DNA from 2 places in the Otoolea muris genome. Region 2 is predicted to be linked to the other one. Evidence: riboswitches for the same ligand, from Rfam matches in the RefSeq annotation. Region 2 holds a riboswitch; the other holds the start of a gene.
What was found. A riboswitch is a leader RNA that binds a small molecule or an ion and turns the genes downstream of it on or off. The one in region 2 is predicted to bind FMN.
Positions count from the first base shown of each region.

Region 1 (7,344 bases), on a different contig from region 2:
TTCGGCTGTTCCATGGGAGTGAAGGGCGCGGCTCTGGCCACGGTTCTGTCGCAGATCGTATCGTGCGGCTTTGTGCTGCGCTTTCTGTGCGGGAGACGGGTGGTGATCCGCCTCGGCCTCAGAGGAGTGAGAAAGCGCCTGATGGGGCGTATTCTGGCGCTGGGTCTTACGCCGTTTTTGATCATTGCCTTTGACAATGTGCTGATTATCACATTGAATACTGTGATTCAGGCTTATGGCGGGAAAGATGCGGATATGCTCCTGACGAGCATGACAATTGTGCAGAGCTTTATGCTGATGATCACCATGCCGCTCGGCGGAATCACGGCCGGGACCGGGCCTGTCCTGGGATTTAATTTCGGGGCCGGGCAGCCGGAGCGCATCAAAAGCGCGCAGAAATACATCGTCTTTCTGGCGCTGGCTTTTAACTGTGTCATGTTTGCGGTTTCCCAGATCTTTCCGGGCCTTTTTGTGAAAATTTTCACGGGAAATCCGCAGTATATCGAGATGGCTGTGCGGGGGATCCGGATCTACGCGCTGGGAGTAATCCCTCTGGCTGTGCAGTACGCGATAGTGGACGGCTTTACCGGCATGGGAATCCCTCAGGCGGCGGTCTGCCTGTCCATGTTCCGCAAAACCGTATACATAGCGGGCGCGCTCCTGATACCGCCCTTTTTCGGCATAGAAAATCTCTTTTACACAGAACCGCTGTCGGATTTTAGCGGGACCGTGGTCAGTATCACGGCATATGTCCTGCTGATTGGAAAAATTTTGAAACGGTGTGCCGAAAATACGAGGTAAAAGAGTCCGGGACTGTCCATATTAGATAAAAATGCTTTCAGCGCGCGAAACTGATTGAAAAGCCCTGTTACTGTGTGATATAGTAAAAAGGCTGTGACAGCGGGGGATTTGGCGCTCTCCCGGGCAAACGGGACGAAAAAGCGGCGTCAGTGCTGTGACAGGATGTTGCTGTTTTGAAAGAGAAAAAGAGTGAAGCGGTTTCGATCGCCTGAGCGGTGACAAAAGGGGTTACACAGGAGGAGAGTTTTTATGTCGGTTAGTGACGTAAGCAATCTGTTTGGATTTGCCGGCGGCCTGGGCATGTTTCTGTACGGCATGCGGATTATGGGCGACGGCATGCAGAAGACAGCGGGAAGCAAGATGAGCCATTTCCTGGGAATGGTGACGAATAATCGTTTTTTAGGAGTTGTGCTGGGGGCCCTGATTACGGCAATCCTGCACAGCAGCGCGGCGACCACGGTTATGGTGGTCGGCTTTGTAAATGCAGGTATTTTAAATCTGACCCAGGCCGTGGGCGTGATTATGGGCGCGAATATCGGAACAACAATCACGGCCTGGATGGTTTCTTTAAATCAGCTTGGAGACGCGTTTTCGGTTCTCCAGCCGTCTTTTTTTGCACCTCTGTGTATCGGAATCGGCAGCTTCATGATCGTATTTTCCAAAAAGCAGAATATGAACCTGATCGGCGAGATTGTAAGCGGCGTGGGCCTTCTGTTTGTGGGCCTGGAATTTATGAGCGGTTCCATCGCGCCGTATACGGACGCACCGATTTTTGCGCAGGCGTTTGCGATTATGGGGAGAAACCCGATTCTGGGAATCCTGACAGGAGCGCTGGTGACGGCCGTGATCCAGAGTTCGACCGCATCGGTCGGCATCCTGCAGACGCTGGCCATGAACGGGATTGTGACGACCGGGGCGGCTATCTATATCACGCTGGGGCAGAATATCGGCACCTGTTTAACGGCCATGCTCTCCAGCGCGGGAGCAAACCGGACGGCCAAGCGCGCGGCGGCCATCCATCTGACGTTTAACACAATGGGCGCCGTTATCTTCGGGATCGGCATGTTCGCCCTGTCCATGCTGCGCCCGGAAGCGGCCTCGGCGCATATCAGTTCTGTACAGATCTCGATGTTCCACACGATCTTTAATGTGATGAACACACTGCTTTTGTACCCCTTTGCCAACCAGCTTGTGAAGATATCCGGGCTGATTGTAAAGGACAAGGAGGACGGGAGCGAGGCGGAGGCAGGAAACGCCGGCGAGACGACGCAGGCGCTCCGCCATCTGGATCAGCGTATTTTTGAGTCGCCGATGTTCGCCATCGAGGTGGCGCAGATGGAGACCGTGCATATGGGCCAGATTGCCTTAAATAACATCCGCCTGGCGTCAGAGGCCATCGAGAACCGGGATCCGGAGACGATCGAAAAGGTTTACAAAAATGAGAAGGACATTGATCGCATGGAAGAGCTTCTGACCGGGTATCTGATCAAGGTCAATAATCTGTCTCTCACGGAGCGGCAGAAACTTTTGGTCAATAACCTGTTTTACAGCATAACAGATATTGAGCGCGTGGGGGATCACTGTGAGAACCTGGCGGAGCAGGCGGAGTATATGGCGCAGCACGGAATATCGTTTTCGGAGACGGGGAGCTGTGATTTGAGGGCGATCAGCGAAAAGGCGGTAAAATCCTTTACCCACGCGGTTGCGGCCCGTCAGACGGGCGATATGGACGATGTGCGCAAGGTCAGCCAGTATGAGGATGATGTGGATATGCTGGAGGAGGAGCTGCGCGATAAACATATTGAACGGCTGTCCAGAGGGGAGTGCCAGCCCTCGTCCGGAGTGGTGTTTTTGGATATTATCAGTAATCTGGAGAGGATTTCGGATCATGCCTATAATCTGGCCGGGTATGTGAAGGATGAGATGTAGACGGGGGATGGCCGTGAAGGGGCAGGTTCTCTGTTAGCGGCGGCCTTCTCACAATTAATCCCATCACGTAACCGTTCAGATATCCCTGAACGGTTGCTGCATTATGGCGTTGGGAACTGAAAAACAGCAAAAACATTCTTGACAATATCCCTCAATCGATCTATGATTATATAAAATAAAACAGATCTTCAGGGCAGGGTGAAATTCCCGATCGGCGGTAAAGTCCGCGAGCGCGCAGGCGCAGGATTTGGTGAGATTCCAAAACCGACAGTACAGTCTGGATAGAAGAAGATGACTTTGCATAGTTCTGATGTATATTCCGAATCAGGATGCAGTTGCGAGAGGAACCCTGGAATTGTGTTTACAGTTCCGGGATTTTTTATTTTAGAAGCATATGAAAGGGCTTTTATGATAGAAAACGAAGGCTGCTGCCGTCCGCTGTGTGGAGATATATAGATGATTCAGTAAAGATAATGCCCTGAACGAGAGTTTGGGGTGTTTTTTTATGCACAGGCCCGCATAAGAATGCTTGCCGCCGGGGCGGCATTGCGGGCCGCGCGGCAGGGGAAGGGGATTCTTCTGTCCGGTTTACAACAGATATGAATAAAAGTGTAAGAAGGTGAGCAGATGGAAAACTGGAAAAAATGCGCTGTTCCAGACAGCGGCCCTGGGCAGATGGATGAGGCGTTTATGCGCCGCGCAGTGGAGCTGGCAGAGCGGGGCTGCGGGCGTGTCAGCCCGAACCCTCTGGTGGGTGCGGTGATTGTGAAGGAGGGACGCGTCATTGGCGAGGGATGGCATGCGAGGTGCGGGGATCTCCATGCTGAGAGGGCGGCTCTGCGCTCGTGCAGGGAACCGGCGGCGGGCGCTTCGATGTATGTGACGCTGGAGCCGTGCTGCCATACAGGAAGGCAGCCGCCATGCACGGAGGCGATTCTGGAAGCCGGAATCAGCCGGGTCGTGGTCGGGGCCGGCGATCCGAATCCTCTTGTGGCGGGTAAGGGAATCCGGATGTTGAGGGAGCATGGCCTGCAGGTGACAGAAGGCGTGCTGAGAGAGGCGTGCGAAGCGCAGAACCGTGTATTTTTCCACTATATCCGTACCGGCCTGCCCTACGTTGTCCTGAAGTACGCGATGACGATGGACGGCAAGATTGCGACTGCGGCAGGGGCATCCAGATGGATAACCGGGGAGGAGGCGCGCAGGCGTGTCCATGAGGATCGGGGGCGGTATACGGCGATTATGGCCGGGTCGGGGACAGTAAAGGCGGACGATCCCCAGCTTACCTGCCGGATTCCCGGAGGAAGGGATCCGATCCGGGTTCTGTGCGACAGCCGGCTTACGATTCCGCAAGGGGCAAAGGTAATCGTCACGGCAGGGGATGTGAGGACCATTCTGGCAACCTGCTGCGGGGAGAGGGAACGGCTGCGGCCGTACAGGGATGCGGGCTGTGAGATTCTGACGATTCCGGAGAAGGACGGCCGTCTGGATCTTCGCGAGCTGATGCAGCGGCTGGGAAAAATGGGGATAGACAGCATTCTGGCAGAGGGCGGCGCGACGCTGAACGGGTCCCTGCTACAGTCCGGAATGGTCAATTGGATCCAGGCATACATAGCGCCGAAGATCTTTGGGGGAGAGACGGCGCCCTCGCCAGTCGGCGGAAGCGGCGCGCAGGCAGTGGAGGATGCCGCTGCGCTTTCACTGGCCTCTGTGACAAGGCTGGGGGATGATCTCCTGGTGGAGAGCGAGGTGAAGAGATGTTTACAGGGATCATAGAGGAGATCGGTTCGATCCGGTCTGTGGCAAGGGGAACCCATTCCGCGGTTTTATCCGTGCGGGCAGAGCGGATTCTGGAGGATATCCATACAGGGGACAGCATTGCGGTAAACGGCGTCTGTTTAACCGTCTCCTCCTTTGACAAGGGGGGATTTACGGCGGATGTGATGCATGAGACGTTAAACCGCTCCGGCCTTGGCGCCTTAAAGACGGACAGCCCGGTGAACTTAGAGCGCGCCATGCGGGCGGACGGGCGGTTTGGCGGCCATATCGTGTCAGGCCATATCGACGGCACAGGGACAATCATTGGGGTGAGAAAGGATGACAATGCCGTCTGGTATACGATCCGGGCCGCTTCATCCGTCATGCGCTATATTGTGGAAAAGGGCTCTGTCGCCATTGACGGGATCAGCCTGACGGTGGCCGGGGTGGATGCGGAGTCATTTTCCGTATCCGTCATTCCCCATACGGCAAAGCAGACGACCTTAAGCCGCCGGCGTCCCGGCGATTCGGTGAATCTGGAAAATGACTGTGTGGGGAAATATGTGGAAAAGCTTTTGGGCCTGTCCGGCCAGGGCGGGGCGGCGGCCGGGAAGCGCGCGGGAGGGCTCACCAGGGCGTTCCTGGCGGAAAACGGATTTTAGAGCGTGTTTGAAAATTCATTCCTGGCATCTGCACGCGCCACTTCGCGGTATATTTGGGCCAAATTCACTTAACGCAGCCCGCTGCGCCGCGTTCATTTGGCCCAAATCTCCCACAAAGTGGCACGCACAGCTACCAGAAAGCAATTTTCAAACACGCTCTAGGATGGAACAGAGTAACTGTTCAGACAAACGGAACGGTTACGGAAAAGGAGCGACAGCAAAATGGACAAGTTTGATACAGTAGAGGAGGCCCTGGAGGAATTAAGGCTGGGCCGCGTGATCCTGGTCACAGACGACGAGGACCGGGAGAATGAGGGCGATCTCATCTGCGCAGCGCAATTTGCCACCACAGAGAACGTGAATTTTATGGCTACCCATGGAAAAGGGCTGATCTGCATGCCCATGAGCGCAGAGCTTTGCAGAAAGCTTTGTTTTCCGCAGATGGTGACGGAAAATCAGGATAACCATGAGACAGCGTTTACCGTGTCAGTGGATCACGTTTCCACCACAACCGGGATTTCCGCCAAAGAGCGCGGCATTACGGCCAGGGCCTGCGCGGCGCAGGAAGCAAGGGCAGAGGACTTCCGCCGGCCGGGGCACATGTTTCCTCTCCTGGCAAGAAAAAACGGCGTGCTGGAGAGAAACGGCCACACAGAGGCGACGGTGGATCTGATGCGCCTGGCAGGATTAAAGGAATGCGGCCTGTGCTGTGAGATTATGCGTGAGGACGGCACGATGATGCGCGCCGCGGAGCTGCATGAGCTGGCGGAAAAATGGAATCTGAAATTCATCACTATCCGGGCATTGCAGGATTACAGAAAGCGCCATGAAAAGCTGGTAGAGCGGATCGCGGTTACCCGCATGCCGACGCGCTACGGCCAGTTTACAGCCTATGGCTACCGCAACTGCTTAAACGGGGAACACCACGTAGCCCTGGTAAAAGGGGAAATCGGCGACGGTACAGAGCTTTTGTGCAGAGTCCATTCCGAATGCCTGACAGGCGATGCCTTTGGCTCCATGCGCTGCGACTGCGGCCAGCAGCTCGCGGCGGCTATGCAGCAGATTGAGAAGGAAGGCCGCGGCGTACTCCTCTATATGCGGCAGGAGGGGAGAGGAATCGGCCTATTAAATAAGCTGCGCGCATATGAGCTCCAGGATCAGGGGATGGATACGCTGGAGGCCAACTTAGCCCTGGGTTTTGCAGGCGATCTGCGGGAATATTACATCGGCGCGCAGATTTTAAGAGATCTGGGGGCGAAAACACTGAGGCTTTTGACGAATAACCCCGATAAGGTGTATCAGTTGTCGGACTTTGGGATGGAGATCAAAGAGCGGGTTCCGATAGAGATCGAAGCGACACAATACGACCAGTTTTATTTGAAAACAAAGAAAATGCGGATGGGACATCTGTTGAATCTTTAAGATAATAAAATATAAAAGTAAATATTTGATTATAGTTAATATATAAAAACAATAGATTTTTATGCAATATAAATATAAAAGTATAATATTAGGCAGATTTTGATATTGAAAAATCAGGCTTAAAACATCCAAAACGAAGGAAATCACTTTTTTGGCAAGTAAAAAATGAAAATGAAGAGGAGAGAGAAGATGAATATTTTTGAAGGGACCTTTGTACCGAATCAAGTCAAAATTGGCATCGTGGCCGCAAGATTTAATGAATTCATCACATCAAAGCTTCTGTCAGGCGCCCTGGACGGCTTAAAGCGCCATAAGGTAGAGGATGAGGATATTGACGTGGCGTGGGCGCCGGGCGCGTTTGAAATTCCGCTCATTGCGGCTGAGATGGCGGACAGCGGCAAATACGACGCGATCATCTGCCTGGGGGCCGTGATCCGCGGAAGCACAAGCCATTATGATTATGTGTGCAATGAGGTGTCAAAGGGAATTGCACAGGTCTCCCTGAAAAGCCGCATCCCGGTGATGTTTGGCGTGCTGACAACAGAGAATATCGAGCAGGCGATTGAGCGGGCCGGGACCAAGAGCGGGAACAAAGGCTTTGACTGCGCGACAGGGGCGATTGAGATGATAAACCTGATGCGGGCGATCAGGAGCTGACGCGCCGTCAGGCGGCTACGGGTCCAGAAGCCCTGCCTCCCGGTAATACGCTTCCGCCCCCGGATGGAGCGGAATGGGGAGCCCGTCGCAGATATAGCCCTTCTGTGTCAGGGAG
Region 1 is NZ_CALPCY010000014.1:11,452-18,795, reverse strand. Features, by position in the region: gene NFS31_RS10570 (MATE family efflux transporter) at 1-801, shown strand, start outside; gene NFS31_RS10565 (Na/Pi cotransporter family protein) at 1,051-2,730, shown strand; FMN riboswitch at 2,911-3,027, shown strand; gene ribD (bifunctional diaminohydroxyphosphoribosylaminopyrimidine deaminase/5-amino-6-(5-phosphoribosylamino)uracil reductase RibD) at 3,358-4,506, shown strand; gene NFS31_RS10555 (riboflavin synthase) at 4,488-5,150, shown strand; gene NFS31_RS27645 (DUF6783 domain-containing protein) at 5,032-5,394, shown strand; gene NFS31_RS10550 (bifunctional 3,4-dihydroxy-2-butanone-4-phosphate synthase/GTP cyclohydrolase II) at 5,373-6,572, shown strand; gene ribH (6,7-dimethyl-8-ribityllumazine synthase) at 6,762-7,229, shown strand; gene NFS31_RS10540 (TAXI family TRAP transporter solute-binding subunit) at 7,245-7,344, opposite strand, start outside.
Region 1: another riboswitch for FMN. It lies ahead of ribD (bifunctional diaminohydroxyphosphoribosylaminopyrimidine deaminase/5-amino-6-(5-phosphoribosylamino)uracil reductase RibD); the one in region 2 lies ahead of NFS31_RS22615 (ECF transporter S component).

Region 2 (7,344 bases):
TACCACATAGACTTGATGGATGCGTCAATTGCTGTTGTTGCCCAGTCTGAGTACCCATGATTCGTTACAACGCTCCCCAAATGCTGAAAATTATCATTCTCGTATTCGGCAGAGGCTTTCAGCCAATTGTCACTGTCCAGATAAATCACAACACCGCACTGGTCGAAACGGTGTTTGCTATCAAATTTTGTCTTAACAATAAATGAAAAATATTTTTCAGATGTTTTCATCTGTAATACAGGCGCATTGTCATTTCTAAAATGATAATATGTCCTTTGCCATAAATCGGTGTATGGCTTTGTAATTATCTCAATTTTATTGTCTTTAATATCATAACCGCCAGGTTCTCTTGTCCATTTTAATTTTGTTACATCAAACATTGCTGTCTCTCCTATCTGTATTGCGATTTATAACCATAATTATAAGATGTTTACCATAAGAATACAATTTCTGATAGAATTTTTACAAAAAAATCTGCTTCTATTGTCATATAGCATTTCTCCATTGAATGGATTGTATTCTTCGTTTTATTTTAGAAGCAGAAGGTTTGCTGTTAGTTTTATTATACCATACGCTTCTCTGTAATTCTAAGAAAATACATCTAAGGATAGAGTATAATTCCCTCTTTTCCAACAATACTACATATCCCTAAATTCTCACTCATAAGAGGTTTTTGAAAAATGAGGATAATATATAGTTGAAAAGCGAGTAAAAAACAGTCAGTCTGAGTGTCTGACAGAAAGATGCGAATAACGCTCTGAATTCCGGTAAACCAGTACAGCATTGCATAAATAACAGTGAATTCAGCACCTGCTCTTTGCGCAATGATGTAATAGTATACCCCACACTGATTAACCGTACATTTCGCTGGTCTAAATTTCCATCTGCCGCGTTGAAATGATGTTTTCGTTTTGGAGTATGCTTAAAAATACCCTAAAATCCTCCAGCCTGATAAGCCCGCGCAATTACATAGGACGGCTCAAAGTATGCGCTGCGATTATAGTTATCAATAGAATTGCAAATATCATGATTATAAATTCTGAAAATTCCCTGCACATAATCTTCATTTTGTAAAGTGGTATTCCGTATCAGCCTTTGACAGACCTTTCCCAATCTGAATGGCGGCAGGAGGACAGGACACTAATTCCCTGTCAGTGTCCACAATGTCATAACTGCCATTCTGGAGATGGTACTCTTTAATCCATGAATCTTCCACATCAGAAGGATTCTCTGCATGAAGAACATTTGCAACACTAATGAGGTGGTACATGGCATTAGGCATTAACGACATACTGATTCTTTTGATGTAATCTTCTGGCAACGCGCTCAATCATATAGCAGATAAAAAACAAGTCATTACTTTGAATATCCTCATCGGGGAGATACCGGTTTTTCTTAACTTAATACTCCCTTCAAAACGTAATGTCTGCAGAGCAGGTTCAGTACAAAAAACAATTTGATGCGTTGGGTATTTAAATTTGACCAATTCCCAAAATGCAGCCCTGGAGACAGCGCCGTCTACAAAATCTTCCACATAATCCCATATCTGCTCATCTGCCAGTGGCCCTTCTACAATATCATAAGGATGCTCAATCCCCCTTCTGCAGTTGACAGCGAGCTGCAGCCATTCTTCTGTCATTTGATTAAACGTGCAAATGTTCAGGCTGTCCGCCTGGGTATAGCGGTATATATTTACAACCGATTCTCCGCGTTTTGTCAGCGCCCAGCGTCTGGCCTGCTTTTCCAGCGCGGTACAGTAAAAAACATATCCGAAGTCTTTATAATGGCCGTTTATCATGATCTGAGGCTGTTCTACAATGACATTACTTCCGTGATAATATGATGTACATTCATTTATGTTTTCCTTGAATTAAAGATTCGGCAGTTTCGTATTCCCAGGGCTTCCATCTGTAAATGATATTGTTTCCGGAATACGTATCTTTCTTATCAGTTTACAGCTATCTTTACATATTGTCAAACTTAAATTACGAATTGACATTCCCGCCCGTTTGTGTTATTTTTATAACAGCAATTAAATAATTTCTTCGGGGCGGGGTGTGATTCCCCACCGGCGGTAAAAGTCCGCGAACCGCGAGAGCGGTGGATCCGGTGTGATTCCGGAACCGACAGTACAGTCTGGATGAGAGAAGAAGCGAGCGTCAGAGGACGGACGATGAGCCGCAGGGCCTTTTATATGGCCGGCAGTGGTTTTTCCCGGAGTCTGATCCATATGAAGTCCAATCTCAGGCCCCCCGAAGCCTGAGATTTTTTATGCACACGGGCAGGGAATTATGCTTTCGCTGCCCGGCATCAGAAGGGAGAGAGAAACATGAAGACAAAATGGAGTGTTCAGAAGCTGATTTATACGGGTATGCTTGCGGCGCTGGCCGGGGCGCTGATGTCGCTGGAGTTTTCGGTTCCGCTTATGCCGCCGTTTTACAAGATTGATTTCAGCGACGTTCCCTCGATTGTGGCCGTATTTTTGCTGGGGCCGGTGTCGGGAGCCTGCGTGGAGATTATTAAGATTTTGATTAAGATGATCTCCGTGGGGACGAATTCGATGTATGTGGGCGAGCTTTCCAACCTGATCGGCGTGGCCCTGTTTGTGATTCCTTTGTGGTTTATCTATCAGAAGCGCGGCGCTACGAGGCGGGCCGGCGTGGAGGCGTTAGCGTGCAGCGTTGTGATCCGGACGGCGTTTGCGTGCTTCTGCAATGCATGTATTACGCTTCCGCTGTATGCCGCGGCTATGGGAGTGCCGCTGGACGAAGTGGTCCGCATGGTCGGGGCCGTAAACCCGGCGATCCATGATTTGACCGGATTTATTATACTGGCAACGGTACCGTTTAATATTATTAAGATTGGAATAAATTACACGATCGGACATCTGCTTTACACCCGTCTGCTGGCTGCCAGAATTGTGGCAAAGACCGTGTAGGGCGCGTCAGGAAGAACAGGTTTTGCAAGGAGGAACGGTTCCCGGTTATCGTGACGGCTGCATGAGGAGGAGGCAGACTATGATTCGCAATTACCGCGATCTGACCCGCTGGGAGATGGAGCGGGTGGATAAGGAGGAGACGATTGTACTGATTCCGCTTGGCGCGCTGGAGCAGCATGGAAACCAGGCGCCTCTGGGAACGGATGATATCATCGCAGAGGCGATGGTTAAGGAGATAGAGAAGGCGCTGGAGGCGGAAGGGGAGACGGATTTCCCGATGCTTGTGTTTCCGGTGATTCCGGTGGGGCTGAGCACAGAGCATAAGAATTTCTGCGGTTCGGTTACGTTCCGGCCGGACACCTATTATCACATGCTGTATGATATCAGCGTGAGCCTGGCGCATCACGGCTTTAAGAAACTGGCGTTTCTGGTGTGCCACGGCGGCAATGCGCCGATTGTCCAGGTACTGAGCCGCGAGCTGCGCAGTGAGCTTGGCATTTCACCCTTTATCCTGTCAGCAGGAGCGTTCGGGCATCCGGATGTGCTGGCGACGGTGTCAGAGGGGAATATCTGGGATTTCCATGGCGGGGAGATGGAGACATCCATGGTCATGGCAGTAGATGAGAGCCTGGTAAAGCTGGAGCTTTCAGAAGCCGGCATTCCCGCGGCATTTGAACACAATGAAGCGCTGAAGCCGTATGGAAATGTGTCGATAGGCTGGGTTTCCGAGGACTGGAGGACAAAAGACGGGAAGCCGATCGGGATCGGCGGGGATCCTGCCGGGGCCGCAGCTTCAAAGGGCAGGATTATCCTGGAGACAAGCGCAAAGGTGTTGATTCCGGGGCTTAAAGAGATCAGGAAGTGGAAGGGGTAGAGTGATGCTGCGGGCAGATTTTCATACGCATACAACGTTTTGCGACGGAAGGAATACGCCCAAAGAGATGGCAGAGGCCGCTTATCAGAAGGGTTTTACGGATTTTGGCATATCAGGCCATGCGGACTTCTCGTTCTGCGATCCCGGCTTTGGGATGGGGGACAGCGCGTTTGAGGAGTATAAACGCGAGCTGTACCGCCTGCGCGAAGCGTATGCAGGGCGGATGAACCTCTATATCGGGGTCGAGCTGGACTGCCTGGGGCCCAGGCAGGAGGCGGACTATGCGATTGGTTCCACGCACTGTGTCTTAAAAAACGGAGAATATGTGTGTGTGGACGATACGGAGGAACGGCTTTCGGAAGCGGTTATGCGTCTCTGGGGCGGGGACTGGTATGCGTTTGTGAGGGACTATTTTGAGACAGAGGCCCGGGTTTTTGAAAAGACCGGCTGCGACTGGATAGGGCATTTTGATCTGCTGACAAAGTTCAACAGGGGAGGCCGGTATTTTGACGAAAACAGCGATGATTTTCTGGAGCCGGCTCTCGCGGCGATGAAGCGCCTGAACAGGGAGGGACTTCCGTTTGAGATCAATACAGGGGCCATTTCCAGAGGATACCGGGACGAACCGTATCCGTCGGGCATTCTTCTGAGGGAGTTAAACCTCATGGGAGGGCGGATTCTGATTAATTCGGACAGCCACAGCAGGGAAACGATCGGATATGGCTTTGATAAGGCGCTTCAGGCCGCGTGGGAGAGCGGCTTTAGGCAGATACTGGTTCTGACCCCGGGAGGAAGCTTCCGGGAGCTGAATATTCTGGATCTGGGGCGCGCCTGAAAAATCATCCCTGCCGTACGCGCGCCCCGTTTCGCGCTATATGCGGGAAAAATCATTAGAAAGTAATATTTTGGAATCGTATAATCTACAATCCTGACTGTAAAAATGTCAGGATTTTTATATTTTCAGTCAATCTATTTATAGCTTTTTTCCCTTTGTCTGTTTACAATGAAGGCAGCCGTTCAGATGGGCGGGAAGATGTTTTTCGTCCGAACGGTTACCAGTCAGGACCACCGTTTAAGCCGTCCCGGCCGTTTTCAGGCGGGCGCGTTATGTGCGGCCATGAACTGTTTCAGCGGCTGCTTGCAGGAGATAAGGAGGAAAATGTTATATGAGCTATATGGATCGGATCGAATATATGAAAAAACGGGTGGTTCACACCATGCCGGAGATGGATCTGGAGAATGCGCGGATCCTGACAGAGAGTTTTAAGGAGACGGGAGGAGAACCCTTATGCATCCGCAAGGCAAAGGCATTCAGGAAACAGTGCCGTGAAAAAACGGTTAAGATCTGGGAAAAGGAGCTGATCGTGGGCTGCCCGGGCAGCAAGATGCGCGGCGGGATCCTCTGCGCCGATACATGCTGGTCGATTCTGGATGAAGAGCTGGATACCATTAGCACAAGGAAATATGATCCGTTTTACCTGCGCCCGGAAGACCGGGAGATGTTTTTAAATGTGATTAAGCCATACTGGGAGGGGCGTTCCACGTATGAGGCATGGCTTAAGCAGATCCCGGAGGACTGCAGGAAGCTCCGCGACGCGGGCCAGGTGTATATTAACCGCAAGGCCGTGCGCGGCTGGGGAGAGACGACGGCGGGCTACCGCCAGATCATTGAGGAAGGCATTGAGTCGATCTGCAGTACGATCCGCGGGCGGATGGAAAGGCTTGACGAGACGGTTCCGGGCGATATTGAAAAGATGAATTATCTGAGGGCCATGCTGATCTGTGCGGAAGGCATCTGCGGCCTTGCAGAGCGCTATGCGGATGAGGCGGAGCGCCTGGCCGGGCAGGAGAAGGACGGGGGAAGGCGCGCGGAGCTTCTTTCGATCGCGTCCGCGTGCCGCCATGTGCCGAGATATCCGGCGAGAACATTTCAGGAAGCGTTACAGTCCCTCTATCTCTACCAGATCAGTATTTTTATGGAGCAGAATGCGGCCAGCTACAATCCGGGGCGCATGGATCAGTATCTCTACCCGTATTTTAAAGCCGATTTGGAGAAAGGCATCCTGACAGAGGAAAAGGCTCAGGAGCTTTTGGACTGCCTGTGGATCAAATTTTCGGAGCCCTGCCTGTTCCAGGACGCGGTGACCGCGGAATTTGCGGCCGGCTATCCCATGTTCCAGAATGTCTGCGTGGGCGGCGTGACGACAACCGGACAGGACGCGGTAAATGATTTATCGTATCTGATCCTGCAGGCGACCATGGATGTGAGGCTGTATCAGCCGTCCCTGTCCGTGCGCTACAGCCTGGCGAAAAACCCGAACCGCTTCCTGCGCAAGGTGGTGGAGCTGATCCGCCTGGGAACCGGCTTTCCGGCCTTTCACAATGACGATGTCGGCATCCGTATGGTGATGAACAAGGGGATCCCGCTTCGGGAAGCCTTTGACTGGAACCCCTGCGGCTGTGTGGAGACGAACCTTGAGGGCAGGCTGCGTCATTACACCGCGCTGGCGGATATCAATCTGGGAGGCATGATCGAATTTGCCATGACGAACGGCGTAAACCGCAAGAGCGGCGGGAAGGTGTCAGCGGAAACCGGGGATCCCGCATCCTTTAAAACGTATGAGGAGTTTAAGGAGGCGGTAAAAGCCCAGATCCGCTATGCAGTCCGCGCCGTGGTGAAAGGGAGCCATGTGATTGACGATGTGTGCATGGATCGCATCGTGCCCGCGCTCTCCCTTTCCTTCCGCGAGTGCATTGAAAAGTGTAAGGATTATGCCTGGGGCGGGGCGAAATATAATTCCGGAAACGGCATTATCCTGATCGGCGCAGCGGATCTGATCAACAGCATGGCGGCCGTAAAGAAGCTGGTTTATGACACGGGAGAGGTTCCCATGGAAACGCTGGTAAAGGCCCTGGACGCTGATTTTGCAGGCTTTGAGGAGGTGCAGAAGCTCTGTCAGGACGCGCCGAAGTACGGAAATGATGACGAGACGGTTGACGCGATCGCGGGCGAGATGTTTACGTTCATCGCGGATGAGATTGAGGGCTACAGGAGTAAATTCGGAACCATGACGCCCGGAATCCTTCCGGTATCCGGCAATACGCCGTTCGGCCTGGAGGTGGGCGCGCTTCCCTATGGAAGAAACGCCTGGAGGCCGCTTGCGGACGGCGTCAGCCCCAATGGCGGCACGGACGTCAACGGGCCGGGCGCGGTGCTGAAATCCGTTTCCCGCCTGCCGCATGACCGGTTTGTGCAGGGAACCCTTTTAAATATGAAGGTAGAGCCTGAGATGTTAAACAGTGAGAATGGAATCACGCAGATGATGGCGCTGTTAAAAAGCATGTGCAGCCTTGGCGTGTTCCACGTGCAGTTTAATGTGATCAACCGCGAGACGCTTCTTGAGGCGCAGAAGACGCCGGACGATTACAGAGGGCTTCTGGTGCGAGTGGCCGGCTACACGGCGTATTTTACAGAGCTGGGGCGGGATGTCCAGGATGAGATTATCGGAAGGACGGAGCAGAAGGCGCTTTA
Region 2 is NZ_CALPCY010000060.1:1,668-9,011, forward strand. Features, by position in the region: gene NFS31_RS22600 (DUF1349 domain-containing protein) at 1-380, opposite strand, end outside; gene NFS31_RS22610 (DUF3990 domain-containing protein) at 1,331-1,858, opposite strand; FMN riboswitch at 2,038-2,156, shown strand; gene NFS31_RS22615 (ECF transporter S component) at 2,330-2,938, shown strand; gene NFS31_RS22620 (creatininase family protein) at 3,018-3,812, shown strand; gene NFS31_RS22625 (histidinol-phosphatase) at 3,817-4,647, shown strand; gene NFS31_RS22630 (glycyl radical protein) at 4,979-7,344, shown strand, end outside.